Linked DNA regions of Variovorax paradoxus. The protein of the gene in region 2 interacts with the protein of the main gene of each other region in a pairwise test. Links are inferred from orthologs where the notes say so. Each region holds a gene or a part of one and is shown on either strand. Other genes may lie near its edges.

What was found. The genes of interacting proteins can lie anywhere in the genome.
Region 1: the proteins of QFZ47_RS14770 (region 2) and QFZ47_RS10980 interact in binary tests that used the Escherichia coli proteins (3 or more experiments, as listed by UniProt). The link is inferred for Variovorax paradoxus from one-to-one orthologs.

Annotation. Positions count from the first base shown.
Region 1 is NZ_JAUSXL010000002.1:1,524,891-1,531,351, reverse strand. The notes cover bases 2,807-6,167. They hold QFZ47_RS10980 (DUF4118 domain-containing protein), read left to right. Parts: upstream 2,807-3,195; coding sequence 3,196-5,967; downstream 5,968-6,167. Other genes in these bases: kdpE (two-component system response regulator KdpE), read left to right, coding at 5,972-6,167; kdpC (potassium-transporting ATPase subunit KdpC), read left to right, coding at 2,807-3,175. Also shown: potassium-transporting ATPase subunit KdpA, read left to right, coding at 1-472; potassium-transporting ATPase subunit KdpB, read left to right, coding at 484-2,580; more of kdpC, read left to right, coding at 2,594-2,806; more of kdpE, read left to right, coding at 6,168-6,461. UniProt on the Escherichia coli protein: Member of the two-component regulatory system KdpD/KdpE involved in the regulation of the kdp operon. KdpD may function as a membrane-associated protein kinase that phosphorylates KdpE in response to environmental signals.
Region 2 is NZ_JAUSXL010000002.1:2,339,825-2,347,746, reverse strand. What follows is about bases 2,073-4,908. They hold QFZ47_RS14770 (PTS sugar transporter subunit IIA), read right to left. Parts: upstream 3,807-4,908; coding sequence 3,339-3,806; downstream 2,073-3,338. Other genes in these bases: QFZ47_RS14760 (ATP-dependent helicase), read right to left, coding at 4,634-4,908; hpf (ribosome hibernation-promoting factor, HPF/YfiA family), read right to left, coding at 3,990-4,319; hprK (HPr(Ser) kinase/phosphatase), read right to left, coding at 2,285-3,244; fur (ferric iron uptake transcriptional regulator), read left to right, coding at 2,073-2,165. Also shown: QFZ47_RS14795 (MotA/TolQ/ExbB proton channel family protein), read right to left, coding at 1-134; dapB (4-hydroxy-tetrahydrodipicolinate reductase), read right to left, coding at 142-942; QFZ47_RS14785 (outer membrane protein assembly factor BamE), read right to left, coding at 1,094-1,657; more of fur, read left to right, coding at 1,746-2,072; more of QFZ47_RS14760, read right to left, coding at 4,909-6,769; magnesium/cobalt transporter CorA, read left to right, coding at 6,982-7,922. UniProt on the Escherichia coli protein: Seems to have a role in regulating nitrogen assimilation.

The DNA of each region.
Region 1 (6,461 bases), 820 kb from region 2 along the record:
CCTGGGCAAGAAGGTCGAGGTGCGCGAGATGAAGCTGATCTCCATCACCATCCTGGTCACGCCCGTGCTGGTGCTGGCCGACACGGCGGTGGCGGTGCTGGCCGGCGCCGGCAAAGCCGGCATCGCGAACCCCGGCGCGCATGGCTTCTCCGAAATCCTCTACGCGCTGAGCTCGGCCGCCAACAACAACGGCAGCGCCTTCGCGGGGCTCTCGGCCAACACGCCGTTCTACAACGGTTTGCTCGCGCTTGCGATGTGGCTCGGCCGCTTCGCGGTGATCGTGCCGGTGCTGGCCATTGCCGGTTCGCTCGCGGCCAAGCAGCGCCTGCCCGTCACCGGCGGCACGCTGCCCACGCACGGGCCGCTGTTCGTCTCGCTGCTGATCGGCACTGTGCTGCTGGTCGGCCTGCTCAACTACGTGCCGGCACTGGCCCTGGGGCCCGTGGTCGAACACCTTGTGCTCTGGAAGTGAAGGAGCGCACCATGATTCATACCAAGACATCTCTCTCGCTGCTCGATGCGGCACTGGTCAAGCCCGCGCTGTGGGGCGCCTTCGCCAAGCTGAACCCGCGCACGCAGTGGCGCAACCCGGTGATGTTCATCGTCTACATCGGCAGCATCCTCACGACGCTGCTCTGGGTGCATTCGCTGAGCTTCCCCGGCGACACCGGCATGAAGCCCGCCTTCGTGCTGGCCATCACCATCTGGCTGTGGTTCACCGTGCTGTTCGCCAACTTCGCCGAAGCCCTGGCCGAGGGCCGCAGCAAGGCGCAGGCTGCTTCGCTGCGCGGCCTGCGCAAGGACACCTGGGCCAGGAAGCTCAAGGAGCCGCGCCACGGAAGCCAGTGGCTCCCGGAGCAGGCGCCGAACCTGCGCAAGGGCGACGTGGTGCTGGTCGAGACGGGTGACGTGATCCCGCTCGACGGCGAGGTGATCGAAGGCGTGGCCTCGGTCGACGAGAGCGCCATCACCGGCGAATCGGCCCCGGTGGTGCGCGAGTCGGGCGGCGACTTCTCGGCCGTGACCGGCGGCACGCGCGTGCTGTCCGACTGGCTGGTGGTGCGCATCTCGGTGAACCCCGGCGAATCGTTCCTCGACCGCATGATCGGCATGGTCGAGGCGGCCAAGCGCCACAAGACGCCCAACGAGATCGCGCTCACCATCCTGCTGGTGGCGCTGACGCTGGTGTTCCTGATGGTCACCGTCACGCTGCTGCCGTTCTCGGTGTTCAGCGTCGAGGCTGCGGGTGCGGGCACCGTGGTGTCGCTCACCGCGCTGGTGGCGCTGCTGGTGTGCCTGATCCCGACCACCATCGGCGGCCTGCTCTCGGCCGTGGGCGTGGCCGGCATGAGCCGCATGATGCAGGCCAACGTGATCGCCACCTCGGGCCGCGCGGTGGAGGCGGCCGGCGACGTCGATGTGCTGCTGCTCGACAAGACCGGCACCATCACGCACGGCAACCGCCAGGCCAGTGCCTTCCTGCCCGCGCCCGGCGTGCCGAAGGGCCGCCTCGCGCGCGCCGCGATGCTCGCCTCGCTGGCCGACGAGACGCCCGAGGGGCGCAGCATCGTCGATCTTGCGCGCCGCGACGGACTGGAGGCCGCACCGGTCGAAGGCGCGCGCTTCATTCCGTTCACCGCGCAGACGCGCATGAGCGGCGTCGACCTGCCGGCCGCACCCCACAGCCTCGATGCCGACGCGGTGCTGCTGCGCAAGGGCGCGGTCGATGCGGTCCGCCGGCATGTCGAATCGCTGGGCGGCAGCATGCCCGCCGAGGTGCTGCGCGCGGCCGAGGAAACGGCGCGCCGCGGCAGCACGCCGCTGGCCGTGGCCGAGGGCAACCGCGTGCTCGGCGTGGTCGAGCTCAAGGACATCGTCAAGACCGGCATCAAGGAGCGCTTTGCCGAGCTGCGCCGCATGGGCATCAAGACGGTGATGATCACCGGCGACAACAAACTCACCGCCGCGGCCATTGCGGCCGAGGCCGGCGTCGACGACTTCCTGGCCGAAGCCACGCCCGAGGACAAGCTCGCGCTGATCCGCAAGTACCAGTCCGATGGCCGCCTGGTCGCGATGACCGGCGACGGCACCAACGACGCGCCCGCGCTCGCGCAGGCCGACGTGGCGGTGGCCATGGGCAGCGGCACGCAGGCCGCGAAGGAGGCCGGCAACATGGTCGACCTGGATTCGAATCCGACCAAGCTGCTCGAGGTGGTGGAAACCGGCAAGGCGCTTCTGATGACGCGCGGCTCGCTCACCACCTTCTCGATCGCCAACGACGTGGCGAAGTACTTCGCGATCATTCCGGCGATCTTCGTCTCGACCTACCCGCAGCTCGGCGCGCTCAACGTGATGCGGCTCGCGAGCCCGTCGTCGGCCATCCTGTCGGCGGTGATCTTCAACGCGCTGGTCATCGTGTTTTTGATTCCGCTCGCGCTCAAGGGCGTGCGCTACCGGCCGGTGGGCGCGGCCGCGCTGCTGCGCCGCAACCTGGCCATCTACGGCCTCGGCGGCCTGCTCGTTCCCTTCATCGGCATCAAGCTGATCGATTGGCTGCTGGTCGCGGTCCATCTGGTCTGAGGAGTTCTTCACCATGAACAACGTCATTCGTCCCGCCCTCGTGCTCTTCGCGCTGCTGGGCGCGCTCGCCGGCCTGGTCTATCCGCTGGCCGTCACCGGCGCTGCCAAGGCGCTGTTTCCCGCGCAGGCGGCCGGCAGCCTGGTCGTGCGCAACGGCGCCACCGTGGGCTCCAGCCTGATCGGCCAGAACTTCAGCGATCCGAGGCACTTCTGGGGCCGGCCCTCGGCCACCGCGCCGCAGCCCTACAACGCGAGCGCTTCGGGCGGCTCGAACCTCGGGCCGCTCAACCCGGCGCTGGCCGATGCGGTCAAGGCGCGCATCGAGGCGCTGCGCGCCGCCGACCCGGGCAATGCCGCGCCGGTGCCGGTCGACCTGGTCACGGCCTCGGCCAGCGGGCTCGACCCCGACATCAGCCCCGCCGCCGCACACTACCAGGCGGCGCGCGTGGCACGCGCGCGCGGCCTGCCGCTCGAGCAGGTGAAGGCACTGATCGCCGGCCATACGCAAGCGCCGCTCTGGGGTTTTCTGGGCGAGCCGCGCGTCAATGTGCTGGCGCTGAATCTCGCGCTCGATGAAGGCGCCTCGATGCGCTAACCTGCGCAGCCACCACCGCCATGCCCGACGCCCGCCCCGATCCCGATGTCTTGCTTGCGCAATTGCGCAGCGACGAGGCGCGCGCCCTGCGCGGCAAGCTGCGCATCTATTTCGGCGCGAGTGCCGGCGTCGGCAAGACCTGGGCCATGCTGAGCGCCGCGCAGCGCGAGCGCGCCGCGGGGCGCGACGTGCTGGTCGGCGTGGCCGAAACGCATGGCCGCAGCGAAACCGCGGCGCTGCTCGCGGGGCTGGCCGTGCTGCCGCTGCGCGAGGCGGAGCACCGCGGCCGCACGCTGGCCGAGTTCGATCTCGACGCCGCGCTCGCACGCAAGCCGGCCGTGCTGCTGGTCGACGAGCTGGCTCACACCAATGCGCCCGGATCGCGCCATGCCAAGCGCTGGCAGGACGTGCAGGAGCTGCTGGCCGCGGGCATCGAGGTCTGGTCGGCGCTCAATGTGCAGCATCTCGAAAGCCTCAACGGCACCGTCGGCGCCATCACCGGCGTGCGGGTGCACGAGACCGTGCCCGACACCGTGCTGGACGAAGCCGACGAGGTGGTGCTGGTCGACGTCACGCCCGACGAGCTCGCGGCGCGGCTTGCGGCCGGCAAGGTGTATTTGCCGCGTCATGGCGACAACGTGGCCGAGCGCGCCGCGCAGAACTTCTTCCGCAAGGGCAACCTGATCGCGCTGCGCGAGATTGCGCTGCGCCGCACCGCCGAGCATGTGGAAGACGACGTGCGCGGCTGGCGCGTCGAGCAGTCGGGCGCGGCCGGCCGCCATGGAAAGGACGGGCAGGGCGGCGAACTGCAAGCCTGGAACACCTCGGGCGCGATCCTCGCGTGCGTCGGTCCGCACGAAGGCGCGGCGCAGACGGTGCGCACCGCGGCGCGGCTCGCGGGCCAGCTCAACGTGCGCTGGCACGCGGCCTACGTCGAGACGCCGCGGCTGCAGCGGCTCGCCGCCGAGGAGCGCGACCGCATCCTCGCGGTGCTCAAGCTGGCCGAGGAACTGGGTGCGGCCACCGCGGTGCTGACCGGTTCCGACGTGGCGGAGCAACTGGCCGAGCAGGCGCGGCGGCTCAACTGCGCCACGCTGGTGCTGGGGCGCCCGGAGCCGGCCGGCGGATGGCGCCGCCGGTGGCCCGCCGCACCGATGCCGCTTTCGCGCGCGCTGGCCCGGCGCGCACCCGCGCTCGACATCATGGAAGTCGGCCGTGCCGACAGTTCGCGCCGCCTGGCGCGCGCGTCCATCAACGGCACGCGCGCCGATGACGACGACCACGAGAAGGCCCCCGTCCATTGGCCGGGCTATGCCTGGGCCACGGCGGCGAGCGTCGTGCTCACGCTGGTCTGTACGCCGCTGGCCCGCGTGCTCGAACTGTCCAACATCGTGATGCTGTTCATGCTGGGCGTGGTCGGCGTCGCCATGCGCTTCGGCCGCGGGCCCTCGGCGCTCGCGGCCCTGCTCAACGTGGCGGCGTTCGACTATTTCTTCGTGCCGCCGCGCCTGTCGTTCGCGGTGAGCGACGTGCAGTACGTGCTGACCTTCGCGATCATGCTCGGCGTGGGCCTGCTCGTGGGCCAGCTGATGGCGGGGCTGCGCTTTGCGGCCGGTGTCTCGACCAGCCGCGAACGGCGGGCACGCTCGCTGTTCGAGCTCACGCGCGAACTCTCGGCCGCGCTGGAAAGCGCGCAGGTGGTGGCGCTGGGCGCCGCCGCCGTGCAGGGGCACTTCGGCGGCCAGGCGCTGGTGCTGGTCACCGATGCGGCCGATCAGCTCGTGCTGCCCGAGCGCCCGCCCGAGGGCTTCGATGCGCAGGTGGCCGACTGGGCCTTCCGCCACGGCCAGCCCGCGGGCCTCGCCACCGCCACGCTGGCGGCCCAGCCCTGGCACTACGTGCCGCTGCAGGCGCCGATGCGCGTGCGTGGCGTGCTCGCGCTTTCGCCGTCGCAGCCGCGCTGGCTGCTGATACCGGAACAGGCGCAGCAGCTCGACACGCTCGCGCGGCAGATCGCGATTGCGCTGGAGCGCGTGCACTACGTGGAGGTGGCGCAGCAGGCGGTGGTCGAGATGGAGTCGGAGCGCCTGCGCAACGCGCTGCTGGGCGCCATCTCGCACGACGTGCGCACGCCGCTCACCGCATTGATCGCGCTGGCCGAATCGCTCCAGACGCTGCCGCCCGAGGCGCATGCCGAAGCGGCGCGCGCCATCGTGGCGCAGGCGCACGAGCTGCATGCGCTGGTCAACAACCTGCTCGACATGGCGCGGCTCGAAAGCGGCATTGCGGGCGGCGCGGTGAACCTGCGGCGCGACTGGCAGTCGGTGGAAGAGGTGGTCGGCTCGGCCATCCGCGCGGCGCGCACTGCGCTCGGCCATACCGTGGTGCAGACCGCGCTCGAGCCCGGGCTTCCGCTGGTCGAGTTCGATGCCGTGCTGATCGAGCGCGTGCTGGTCAACCTGATCGAGAACGCCACCAAGTACGGCGCGCCGCCCATCGTGGTCGGCGCGCGGGCCGAGCCCGGCAAGCTGGTGCTCACGGTGCGCGACCACGGCCCGGGCCTGCCCGCGGCGCTCTTGGGCCGCGAGCAGAGGCTGTTCGACAAGTTCACCCGCGGCGACACCGAATCGGCCACGCCGGGCGTTGGCCTGGGCCTCGCGATCTGCCGCGCCGTGGTGAGCGCGCACGGCGGCGAGATTGCCGCGGCCAATGCGCAGGGCGGCGGTGCAGAATTCATGGTCACCCTGCCGCGCCGGGAACCACCGGAACCGGCCGAAGAAGCCCCACTCTGAACCCATGCCATCGCCCACCGCCATCGTGATCGAGGACGAGCCGCAGATCCGGCGCTTCGTGCGCGGCGCGCTCGAGGCCGAGGGCTGGCTGGTGCACGAGGCCGGCACGCTGCGTGATGGCCTGGCGGCGGCCGGCACGCGCCAGCCCGACCTGCTGGTGCTCGACCTGGGCCTGCCTGACGGCGATGGCGTGGCGCTGATCCGCGATGTGCGGGGCTGGTCGGCCGTGCCGATCATCGTGCTGTCCGCGCGCAGCGACGAGGCCGACAAGATCGCCGCGCTCGATGCCGGCGCCGACGACTACCTGACCAAGCCCTTCGGCACCGGCGAGCTGCTCGCGCGTGTGCGCGCCAACTTGCGCCGTCCCCGCGCGGCGGGCGGCGACGAAACGGCAGAAGCGGTGTTCCGTTTCGGCGAGGTCGAGCTGGACCGCGCCGCGCGCATCGTGCGTCGCGCCGGCGCCGAGGTGCACCTGACGCCGACCGAGTACCGGC
Region 2 (7,922 bases):
TCGCGCGTGCCGCCGCGCAGCAGCCAGGCTTTCCAGAGAATCACCACCCAGCTCGAGATCGACATGGCCAGCAGCAGCGCCGCCACCGAACGGCTGACGCCGTCGCCATGGGTGAGCAATTCGAGAACGCTCATCGTTCTTTCAGCGCAGATCCAGCACGTCGAACATGTCGAACAGGCCCGCCTTCTGGCCGGCCAGGAAGCGCACGGCGCGCAGCGCGCCCTGCGCGTAGGTGACACGGCTGGCCGACTTGTGGGTGATCTCGATGCGCTCGCCGGTGCCCGCGAACAGCACGGTGTGGTCGCCCACGATGTCGCCGCCGCGGATGGCGGCAAAGCCGATGGTCGACGGATCGCGTTCGCCGGTAATGCCTTCGCGGCCGTAGACGGCGCATTCCTTCAGGTCGCGGCCCAGCGCCTCGGCAATGACCTCGCCCATCTTGAGCGCGGTGCCCGAGGGCGCATCGACCTTGTGGCGGTGGTGCGCCTCGATGATCTCGATGTCGTAGCCCGTCGAGAGCGCCTTGGCCGCCATTTCGAGCAGCTTGAAGGTGACGTTGACGCCCACGCTCATGTTGGGCGAGACCATGATCGCGATGTCCTTCGCGATCTCGGCGATCTCGGCCTTCTGCGCGTCGCTGAAGCCGGTGGTGCCGATCACGGCCTGCACGCCGAGTTCGCGGCAGATGGCAAGGTGCGCGAGCGTGCCTTCGGGCCGGGTGAAGTCGATGAGCACCTGCGCGTCCTGGAGGCCGGTGCGCAGGTCGGACACGATCGGCACGCCGCTCGTGAAACCGAGGAACGCGGCCGCATCGGCGCCGATGGCCTGGCTGCCCGCCATGTCGAGCGCGCCGGCCAGGCGGCAATCGGGCGCCTCGCGCACCGCTTCGACCAGCATGCGGCCCATGCGGCCCGAGGCGCCCGCGACCGCGATGCGCCGCAGCGCGGGCGTGGAGGACTCGGAAGGAGACGAAGAAGAAGAAGTGGAAATGGATTCAGTCACGCGGATTCAGCCTTCGAAATTGGCATGGAGACCGGCACGCGTCCGCCTGGCCGGCGGGTGCGCCCGCCCTCGCCCTCTGCTTGGCGCGTGCTCAGCGCGCGGCTTCGAGCGGGGGATACGCGGCAGGAAGCGGCGGCAGGCTGGTTGCCGTGGTGGTGGCATCGGCCTTTTTGCTGCCGTCTTCCTTGGGGGCGAATTTCTTGAGCTCTTCTTCCGACGCTTCGAGCGGCGGCACCTTGCCGCTCTTCTTGCGGGTGTCGAGCGTGGCGACGAATTCTTCCTCGCTGGGCATCGGGTCGCCCTCGAAACGCTCGAGCAGCTCGCCGTTGAAGAAGACGGTCAGGCGGCGTTCCTGGGGATCGACGCCCTGGCGCTTGATCGTGAAGACGTAGTCCCAGCGATCCTTGTGGAAGACGTCGGTCAGCAGCGACGTGCCGAGGATTTCACGCACTTGCTGGCGCGACATGCCGGGCTTGAGCGCCTCGACCTGTTCCTTCGACACGAAGTTGCCCTGGACCACTTCGACCTTGTAGGGCGTGATGGCCGTCAGCGCACCACGCGTGCGATCGCTGAAGCCGCTGCAGGCGCCGAGGCAGAACGTCGCGGCGACGGCCGCAGCCAGCAGCCAGGGACGGCGTTGGAGAATGGCAGGCATGGGAAGAAAAAGGGGGTAGCGATATGATCAGCCATTGTAGCGGCTGGCCCTTTTGGGCCCGTCCGCAGCCCAGGGCGCAGGAACCATCATGGCCAACATCGACGAACTCAAGAATACCGGCCTCAAGGCCACTCTGCCACGCCTGAAGATCCTCGAGATCTTCCAGACCGGCAGCCAGCGCCACATGACGGCCGAAGACGTCTTTCGCGTGCTCCTGAACGAGCACTCCGACATCGGCCTGGCCACCGTCTACCGCGTGCTGACGCAGTTCGAGCAGGCCGGCATCCTCGAGCGCAGCCATTTCGAAAGCGGCAAGGCGGTCTACGAGCTCAACGAGGGCACGCACCACGACCACCTGATCTGCACCTCGTGCGGCAAGGTCGAGGAGTTCTACGACGCCGAGATCGAGCGCCGCCAGCAGATGATTTCCAAGGACAAGGGCTGGATCCTGCAGGACCACGCGATGTCGCTCTACGGCCTGTGCGGCGACTGCGTCAGCAAGAGGTAAATGGCCCCCCGGCTTTTCACTTCGCTTCGCTGCGTGTAACTCCACCCCCCGAGGGGGAGGCGCGGCCCGCCTTGGGGCGGCCCGGCGGCGGCCGCATGTCCCGCAGCGCCGCGCGCCCTTCATTCGCCGTCGCGGCCGCTTTCCATCGCCTTGTGGTGGCGCGCCACGAAATCGGCATAGGTGTCGATGCCGCGCAGCTGCAGGATCGAGTTGCGCACGGCGGCCTCCACCAGCACGGCGATGTTGCGTCCGGCCACCACCTGGATGATGACCTTGCGCACCGGAATGCCCAGCACGTCCTGCGTGAGCGGCGCCGAGGGCATGCGCTCGTAGTCGCGCTCGAAGCTGTCGCGCCGCACCAGGTGCACGATGAGCTTGAGCCGCATCTTCCGCCGCACCGCCGTCTCGCCGAAGATCGCGCGGATGTCCAAGAGGCCGATGCCGCGCACCTCCAGCAGGTTGAGCAGCAGGTCGGGGCAGCGGCCCTCGATGGTGTTCTGGTTGATGCGGAAAAGGTCGACTGCATCGTCGGCCACCAGGCCGTTGCCGCGCGAAATCAGTTCCAGCCCGAGCTCGCTCTTGCCGAGCCCGGATTCGCCGGTGATCATGACCCCCATGCCCAGGATGTCCATGAACACCCCGTGCATCGAGGTGCGTTCCGCGAAATGCTTGGACAGGTAGGCGCGCAGCAGGTCGATCACGAAGGCCGACGACTCGCGGGTGGCGAACAGCGGCAGCTGTGCGCGCTCGCAGATCGATAGCAGCTCGTCCGGCGCGGCCTGGCCGTCGGCCAGCACCAGCATAGGCGGCTCCAGCGTGACGATGCGGGCAATGCGCCGGGCGCAGTCTTCCTGGCTGCCGCGCGTCAGGTAGGCCACTTCGCGCGCGCCCAGGATCTGAACGCGGTACGGATGGATGTAATTGAGGTAACCGACCAGATCGGCCGCCGACTGGGCGCGGCTGATGACTTCAGGGTCGAACTGGCGCTCTGACGCCCCGAGCCCGGCGAGCCATTCCCAGCGGAGCGACCCGCGGAATTCCTCGAACATGGCATCGGCACTGATGACGGTCGGCTTCATGCGTAGGGAGATGGCGCTGCGCGCCTAGTTGGAGGCCGGCCAGAATACCGCGGAACCGGCCCTGCGGGACCGCAGGAGCCTGCGGGCAGGCACTTCAGGCGACTTGCGTCGATTGCCAGCCGGCAATGAGTCCGTGCAGTTCGGCCGCGTCGGTGCTCGACTTGATCTGCTCGCGCAGGTTGGCGTCACTCAGCAGTTCGGCGATCTCGGAGAGGATTTCGAGGTGCTTCTGCGTGGCCGCCTCGGGCACCAGCAGGAAGATCAGGAGCCCGACGGGCTGCTCGTCGGGCGCGTCGAAACCGATCGGGTTTGCCAGCTGGAAGACCGCGGCCATGGGGGCCTTGAGGCCCTTGATGCGACCGTGCGGAATGGCCACCCCGTGCCCGAGCCCGGTGGAGCCGAGGCGTTCGCGCGCAAACAGGCTGTCGGTGATCAGGGCGCGGCCGAGGCCATGAAGGCTCTCGAACAGCAAGCCGGCTTCTTCGAAAGCACGTTTCTTGCTGGTAGCGTCAACGCTCACAAGCACTTGAGCGGGCGGCAGGATGGACGCGAGGCGATTCATGGTGGGGCAAGGGCGGGGGCGATTATGCACCTGCTTGGTAAAAACCCCCACTCCCGTTACTTACTTTTTGGCTACATGTTGCCCGGAGGCCTCGCACCCGTGTCAGCGCCGGTAACAGGAACAGGCAGCAAAAAGCCGCCCGGAGGCGGCTTGTCGGCAGGGGCCGCAGCCCGTGCCCGTGGCCTACATCACGCGCTTGGGCGCGGCGTGATGGTGGTCTTGCAGGCGGTCCTTGTGGCGCACCACCTGGCGGTCGAGCTTGTCGACCAGTTCATCGACCGCAGCATAGAGATCAGCGTGGCTCGACTCCGCGAACATGTCGTTACCCTTGACGTGAATGTTGCACTCCGCCCTTTGGCGGCGTTCCTTTTCCTTCTGCTTTTCCACCGTGAGGAGCACCTTCACATCGACCACCTGGTCGAAGTGCCGTGTGATCCGGTCCAGCTTGCTCGTGACGTAGGTACGCAAGGCAGGTGTGACGTCGAGGTGATGACCGCTGATCGTCAAATTCATGAATGACCTCCTGAGAATTGACGGTTGGGGAAAATGGCCCCGCTTCGGGATGAGGCGTGGCCGGCGAAACAGGTGGGGTTGGGGGGAGAAGAGGGAAAGAAGAGAAAAGAAGGGACGGTCGATTCACTATGCCCAAGCTGTCATGGTATTGCAATAGCTGACTTCTCCGGGTGGCGGCCGCCTGCGGGCGATGCTCCCCTGCGCTAGTGATTCCATAGCTGCCCGCGCATGCTGGCCCGCCGATGCAGCACTTTGGCAGCAAGTGTTTCAGTGCGTGACCACCGGTGACCCTGCCAGGCGAAGGGCCTGCCGGTTCAGCTCCAGGCGGCGCGCATGCGGTTGCGCAAATCGATCACCGCGGCCGGCGGCGGCACTGCGGGCGGGCGCTCGGGCGGCGGCGGCCAGGTCTGCTGCTCGAAGCCCGCGAGATCGCGTTCGGAAATGAAGCGCGTGCGGTTGGCATACAGGTGCCGGTCGCCGCGCACGGCCTGCTGCGTCACGTAGAAGCGCTGCGGCACCAGAAGATGCAGGTGGTCGCGCGCCCGCGTCATTGCCACGTAGAGCAGCCGCCGCTCCTCTTCGAGTTCATGCGCACCCTGCGCCACGTCGGCCGGCAGGCAGCCGTCGACCACGTTGAGCACATGCACCGAATTCCACTCCTGCCCCTTGGCCGAGTGGATGGTGGACAGGATCAGGTAGTCCTCGTCGAGCGAGGGCGGACCCGGCCTGTCGCTGGTGGCGTCGGGCGGATCGAGCGTGAGTTCGGTCAGGAAGCGCTCGCGCGAGCCGTAGCCCGAGGCCAGCCGCGCCAGCTGCTCGACGTCGCCGCGCCGCACGCCGGAGGGGTCGTCGTAGAGCCGGTCGAGGTGCGGCAGATACCAGCGCACCGCCAGCTCCACATCGGCCGGCCACGGCGGCGAGGGCGCGCACAGCGCGGCATAGGCCTCGGCAAACACCGCCCATTCCGCGCGGGCGGCGGGTGGCGGCACGAACTCGCGCACCGCGGCCACCGGATCGGCGGCCTGGTCCATCGCATCGAGCAGCCGCGCGCCGGTGGCGGGCCCGATGCCCGGGATGAGCTGCGTGACGCGAAAACCCGCGATGCGGCCGCGCGGGTTCTCGGCGAAGCGCAGCACCGCGAGCAGGTCCTTCACATGCGAGGCCTCGAGAAACTTGAGGCCGCCATACTTCACGAACGGAATGTTGCGGCGCGCCAGTTCCAGTTCGAGCGGCGCACTGTGCGTGGAGGCGCGAAACAGCACCGCCTGCGACTTGAGCGCCAGGCCGCCCTCACGGTGCGCCAGCACCTTGTCGGCCACCCAGACGGCCTGCTGCGCCTCGTCGGGCACCAGCACCAGTTGCGGCCGGCCCGCCGACGGCTTGTCGGTCCAGAGCGTCTTGGCATGCCGCTCGGCGGCCTGCGCGATGACGCGGTTCGAGACATCGAGAATCGGCTGGGTCGAGCGGTAGTTGCGCTCCAGCGTGACCACGCGCGCAGCCTGCGAGAACTGCGACGGAAAGTCGAGGATGTTACGTACCGTTGCGCCGCGAAACGAGTAGATCGACTGCGCATCGTCGCCCACCACCGTCACGCCGCGGCCATCGGGCTTGAGCGCGAGCAGGATCGAGGCCTGCAGCAGGTTGGTGTCCTGATATTCGTCGACCAGTACATGGTCGAAGCGCGCGCCGACCAGCGCCGCCAGCGCGGGCTCGGCCACCATGCCGGCCCAGTAGAGCAGCAGGTCGTCGTAGTCGAGCACGTTCTGCTGCTGCTTGGCCTCCACGTAGGCGCCGAACAGGCGCTTGAGTTCGGCTTCCCACTCGGCGCACCACGGAAAGGCCTCGGCCAGCACATCGGCCAGCGGCGCGCGCGTGTTGACACAGCGCGAATAGATCGAAAGGCAGGTGCCCTTGCGCGGAAAGCGGTTCACGCTCGACGACAGCCCGAGCTCGTGGCGCACCAGGCCCATCAGGTCCTCGGCGTCGCCGCGGTCGTGGATCGTGAAGTGGTCGTTCAGGCCGATGTGCGCGGCGTATTCGCGCAGCAGGCGCGCGCCGATGCCATGGAAAGTGCCGGCCCACGGCAGCGCGGGCGGCTTGTCGGACTTGAGCCCGAGCACGCGCGCCAGCACCTGGCCCGCCCGGCGCTCCATTTCCTGCGCCGCGCGGCGCGAGAAGGTCAAAAGCAGCAGGCGCTGCGGATCGACGCCGCCGGCAATGAGGTGCGCCACCCGGTGCGCCAGCGTGCTGGTCTTGCCCGAGCCCGCGCCGGCGATCACCAGCAGCGGCCGCTCGTCGCGCCCGGTCAGCGTGCCGACGCCGTGCTCGACGGCGGCGCGCTGCTCGTCGTTGAGCCCCGAGAGCGCCGCGGCCAGGCGCTCGGCCTGGGTGGTGCCGGTGGTGCCAGTGGTGCCGACGGTGGAAAAAACGGGGAGCGCAGCGGTCTGCATGGCCGCGACTTTACTGTATGTCCATCCAGATCGGCGGCCTTGCCGCCACACGGCCGATGACATAATCGCCCCTCGCTGCAACTGGAGACCGCATCATGGAAACCGCACCGTCTCGGCAGCTTTCAACTCCCGCGTTCTGACGTCTCGGGCCCGGGGATTGAAAGCACACCTCCCTCGCCCCATCGCCTCAGCCATTTCACGGGAGTGAGCCCATGCTCAATATCTTTACGCTCGCCAACGGCCGCCTTGTCCAGGAAGAGATCGAGGCGCTCGAGGAGCTTTCCAAGTTCCAGCCGATCTGGGTCGACCTCGAATCGCCCACGCTCGAGGAAAAGCGCTGGATCAAGCAGTACTACGGGCTCTCGATTCCCGAAGACGCGATGGACGAGGACATCGAGGAGTCGGCCCGCTTCTACGAGGAAGACAACGGCGAACTGCACATCCGCTCCGACTTCTTGATCGACGACGACGAAGACCCGCGGTCGGTGCGCGTGGCCTTCATCCTGAACCAGCACAACACCGAGCTTCGCAGCCGCGGCGTGCTGTTCTCGATCCACGACGAAGACGTGCCGGTGTTCCGGCTGCTGCGCATGCGTGCGCGCCGCGCGCCCGGGCTCATCGAGGATGCGAAGGAAGTGCTGCTCAAGCTGTTCGACGCCGACGCCGAATACTCGGCCGACACGCTCGAGAACATTTATGACGAACTCGAGATCGCGGGCAAGAAGGTGCTCGAAGGCAACGTCAGCGACGAACTGGCCGGCGAGGTGCTGGGCGCCATCGCGCGCCAGGAAGACTTGAACGGCCGCATCCGCCGCAACGTGATGGACACGCGCCGCGCGGTGAGCTTCATGATGCGCAGCCGCATGCTCAATGCCGAGCAGTTCGAGGAGGCGCGGCAGATCCTGCGCGACATCGAATCGCTGGACAACCACACGGCCTTCCTGTTCGACAAGATCAACTTCCTGATGGATGCGACCGTCGGTTTCATCAACATCAACCAGAACAAGACCATCAAGATCTTCTCGGTGGCCAGCGTGGCGCTGCTGCCGCCCACGCTGATCGCGAGCATCTACGGCATGAACTTCAAGCTCATGCCCGAACTCGACTGGTCGCTGGGCTATCCGTATGCGCTGGCGCTGATGGCTGCGAGCGC